Regions from separate parts of the Candidatus Pelagibacter sp. PS_02 genome, predicted to be linked through region 1. Evidence: riboswitches for the same ligand, from Rfam matches in the RefSeq annotation. Region 1 holds a riboswitch; the other holds the start of a gene.
The links. A riboswitch is a leader RNA that binds a small molecule or an ion and turns the genes downstream of it on or off. The one in region 1 is predicted to bind glycine.
Positions count from the first base shown of each region.

Region 1 (2,414 bases):
CTGTTGTGGGGCCTTATAAAGAAAATATAAAATAGCCCAATAAAACTATTACTCCAAATAAAACTGCTAAATTTAACTTTGATTTAAAGAAGTTTTTAATAAATAAATTAACCTTATTTTCTTTCATGCTGAGTGTACTTAGATCGTCTAATTGATTTACGAAACCTTTAGATCTTCCAATAGTTAAAAATTTATTTTTTCTATGATTAAAAATTTCTTCTCCACTCATGTTAAAAAATTCATTCAAATTTTTTTCAATCGATTTTCTTACGTTATCTAATATTAGGTCTCTATCTCTGTGGGCACCACCAATTGGCTCTGAAATAATTTCATCAATTACTTTTAGTTCTAAAAGGTCTTTTGAAGACAATTTCATAGCTTTTGCTGCTTCTAAAGTTCTTTTGGGGTCTCTCCATAAAATGGTGGCACAGCCCTCTGGAGATATTACTGAGTAAATTGCATTTTCTAACATGATTACCTTGTTAGATGAAGCAAGTGCTATTGCCCCTCCTGATCCACCTTCTCCAATAACAATTGCAAGAGTTGGGACGTTTAAAGACATGCAACACTCAATTGATTTTGCAATTGCCTCTGCTTGACCTCTTTCTTCCGCCCCTACACCAGGGTAAGCTCCGGGTGTGTCTATAAAAGAAATTATCGGAATGTTAAATTTATTTGCTAATTTCATTAATCTAATTGTTTTTCTGTAACCCTCAGGTCTCATCATTCCAAAATTTCTTTCAATTCTACTTTCAAGGCTGTCCCCTTTTTCTTGACCAATAACTAAGACAGATTTTTCATCAAATTTTGCAAATCCTGCTAATACAGATTTGTCTTCTCCATAATATCTATCACCTGACAATGGGATAAAATCTTCAAATAAATTATCAATAAAAAATTTTGCTTTAGGTCTATCTTCATGTCTTGCAACTAGAGTAGTTTGCCAGGGATCTAAGTTAGAGTAAATCTCTTGTAGCTTATTATCTATCTCTTTTTGAGACTCAGATATTTTTTTGGTATCTACTTCCGAAAGACCATCTTGATTATAAGGGTCTTTAAGTTTGTCTATTTCTATCTCTAAATTTTTAATATCTGTTTCAAAATTTAAATAATTTTTCATATGATTGTTTAATTATTAATTAATTAAGAAAAAAGGCAATAAAATGTTTTAAATAATTTATATTTGACATAATTCTATTAAAAGGTACTCTTAATTGATATCGGGAGAGACTATTAAATAATAGCGCCGAAGGAGCAACCACCCCGGAAACTCTCAGGCAAATGGACCGATAACAAACATAACACTCTGGAAAGAGATTTATCTCGCCGAAGGAGCAAAACTCTCAGGCAAAAATACAGATGGGGTAAAATGGGTGCTATGAAAGAACAATATACAAAAATACACAATCTATCAGTTTCTAATAAATTGCTTAACTTCGTTAATGAAGAGTTGCTTAAAGATACAAATATTTCTTCTGAAAAATTCTGGGAAGGCTTCGACCAAGTAGTTCATGAGCTAGCCCCAAAAAATAAAGAGCTATTAAAAATAAGAGAAGATTTACAAAAAAAAATAGACGATTGGCATATTGCTAATAAAGGTAATGAAATCAATCTAGAGGAGTATAAAAAATTTTTAAAAGAAATTGATTATTTAAAAGAAGTGGGCCCTGATTTTAAGATCAAAACAAATAATGTTGATGAAGAAATAACTAGTATTGCTGGACCTCAATTAGTAGTTCCAATCATGAACGAAAGGTATGCACTGAATGCCGCTAATGCTAGATGGATGAGTTTATATGACAGTTTGTATGGTACAGATGTAATCGAGCAATCTGAGGATAGTGCCACTCAAAGATACGATCCTTTAAGAGGAGAAATGGTTATAAAATATGGAAGAGACTTTTTAGAAAAATATTTTCCTCTAGAAAATTTTGAATGGCATAATATTACAGGCTTTAAAATTGATAATGGCTCTTTAACAATATTAAAAGATAGTAATAAATCATCTTTAAAAAATAAAGATAAATATATTGGTCATAGAGGAGAGGCCAATGATCCATCAGCAATAATTTTAAAAAATAATAATCTTCATATAGAAATAATTATAGACCCAAATGCTTTTAGTGCTCAACAAGATCCTGCTAAAATTAGTGATATTATTGTTGAAGCTGCAGTTTCAACTATTTGTGATAATGAAGATAGTGTCGCTGCAGTAGATGCTGATGACAAAGTTATTTGTTATCGTAATTGGCTTGGACTTATGAAAGGTGATTTGAAATCAACTTTTGAAAAAAATGGAAAGACTTATGAGCGTAAATTAAATCCCGACAGAAGTTATATTTCTAAAGATGGAAAAGGATTAAAGCTACATGGAAGAAGTTTATTATTGGTAAGGAATGTTGGACACCTTATGA
Region 1 covers NZ_CM182079.1:100,093-102,506, reverse strand. Annotated here, with positions in the region: gene secA (preprotein translocase subunit SecA) at 1-19, shown strand, start outside; gene AC5SL4_RS00545 (acetyl-CoA carboxylase carboxyltransferase subunit alpha) at 14-1,120, opposite strand; glycine riboswitch at 1,212-1,299, shown strand; gene AC5SL4_RS00540 (malate synthase G) at 1,370-2,414, shown strand, end outside.

Region 2 (2,414 bases), 150 kb from region 1:
CAATATTTTTATCATCCTCACTAAATATTGAAGTTTTTTCACGGGCTATAATTCTTCCTTCTGGCTTAATACCTACGCGGATTTTGTTTACTCCTTTCTCGATTTGAGATTTAATTTTTTCACATCCAATAAACCCACCCTCAAGAATTCTATTTTTTGATATCGCCCATTTTAAATTTGCTTCTACTGGGCTTTTATTAATATCCATGTCATGACCATACAAACAAAGTCCCGCCTCTAGTCTCAAGGTATCTCTGGCACCTAATCCAATTAAATTAGCCCCTTCATCTATGAGTTTTTGCACAAACGCTTCTGCGTTCTCATTTTTGATAGATATCTCAAATCCATCTTCACCGGTATAACCTGATCTTGTGATATAAATATCCTCTTTAAGATAATTAAACGTATCACCATTCATAAATTTTAGATCTGATACTCCATTGATTATCTTTTCTAGTATTTGGACTGCTTTAGGGCCTTGAATTGCTATAAGCGATAGCTCTTCACTTAAAATCATTTCATACTTATCTTCTAACAATTTAGTTAAAAGTTTAAAATCTGTACTCTTACAAGCAGCATTTAATACAATGTTAAAACCACCTTCAACTTTTGTGATAATTAAATCATCATAAATTCCTGCTTCATCATTCATTAAAAAACTATATTTGGATTGATTTAATTTAGCCTTACTCAATTCAGCTGGAAAAATTTTTTCAAGATCTTTTGCCAACTTATCATCTCCTTTAATGAATAACTGACCCATATGGGACACATCAAAAATACCTGCATTTTCTCTTGTACTTTTGTGTTCCTCAATAATTCCTTTAGAATATTGAATTGGCATTTGATACCCAGCAAATGGAACAAACTTAGCTCCATGCTTTTGATGTAAACTGTAAAGTGCGGTTTTTAAAATATCCATATTAACTTACTGTACCCATCTGTATGTTTGCCTGAGAGTTTTATTCCGTCGGCGAGAACTTAATCTCTTTCCAGAGTTAATATGTTACGGTCCTTTTGCCTGAGAGATTCCTGGGTGGTTGCTCCTTCGGCGCTACGATTGTTTGTAGTCTCTCCCGTATATAAGAATAATCTACCAGATATGTAACAGAGTCAATTAATAATTTTTTCTTTTTTATTTGAAAAAAGTAGTGAGTAAAATTGCAATAATACTGCAAAAAGAATTACTCCTCCTCCGATTAAAGTAAATAAAGAAGGTCGTTCAGCTGCAAATAAAAAGGCCCACATTGGCCCCAACACAGATTCGGATAACATGATTATACCAACCATTGCAGATGGTGTACTACGTGCACCCATAGTTATAAATATAAAACCAAATCCTACTTGAAAAAAACCTGCTGTAAAACCTAAAAATATATCATGTGAAGAAATCATAAGCTTCTCAGATAATAAAAATCCAATAAAGCATGAACTCACACCAGCTATAAATTGAGCTGGCACCATGTCAACTGTAGGAAATTTTCTAACAATTATAATTAAGACTGCAAATGTAATTGGCATGCTAAAAGCCGCTAAGTTTCCAGACATCTCTCCTGGTGATAAAGAATTACCTACCATTAATAGGACACCCGTAATTGCTAAAATAATTGAAGCTAAAGTAATAGATGAAATTGTTTCTTTTAAAAATAAATAACCAAATATTGCTAAAAAGAGTATTTGCGTCGAAATAATAAAATTAGTATTGGCAACAGTTGTATTATACATCGCAAAGACGTACCCACAAAAACCAAATGATAAAATAACTCCGCCAATAAGTCCTGGTAAACCTGAATCGTAAAACGCTTTAAATAATTTTTTTTTATAAGTAATTATTAAAAAAAGTAAGACTGTAAGCGAAAAAAATAAAGATCTCCAAAATAATATTTGCCATAATGTTGATCCTTCAAATGATTTAACAATTAAGCCTCCAAAGCTTAAGCAGCAAGCTCCCATAAAAACTAATATAGGACCTGGAATTTTATTAATTACATTCATTTAAATATTTATTTGTATCTTCTGTATATGCTTTAAATATATTCTGAGCTTCTTCAAGACTTACTTCCTTAAAATTTATAATAGTGCCTGGTGTCAATTGACCTACTCGATCTAAGTCTGCTGAAATAACAACACCTATTTTGGGATATCCACCTATAGTTCCGTGATCAGACAACATAACAATAGGGTTTCCATCAGCAGGTACTTGTATTACTCCTTTTACAAGACCTTCAGATTTTATATTAGAGCCAACAATGTTTTCTAACTTGGGACCACTTAGTCTAATACCCATTCTATCTGCTAATTTAGTAACTGAAAATTCTTTGTTAAAAAAATTATTTTGAGCCTCTGTTGAAAAATAATCAAAATTAGTACCCTTAATAACTCTAATTATATTATCTGGAACTTCTTTATAATTA
Region 2 covers NZ_CM182079.1:254,663-257,076, reverse strand. Annotated here, with positions in the region: gene gcvT (glycine cleavage system aminomethyltransferase GcvT) at 1-922, opposite strand, end outside; glycine riboswitch at 1,000-1,089, opposite strand; gene AC5SL4_RS01375 (DMT family transporter) at 1,114-1,995, opposite strand; gene AC5SL4_RS01370 (5-oxoprolinase subunit C family protein) at 1,982-2,414, opposite strand, start outside.
Region 2: another riboswitch for glycine. It lies ahead of gcvT (glycine cleavage system aminomethyltransferase GcvT); the one in region 1 lies ahead of AC5SL4_RS00540 (malate synthase G).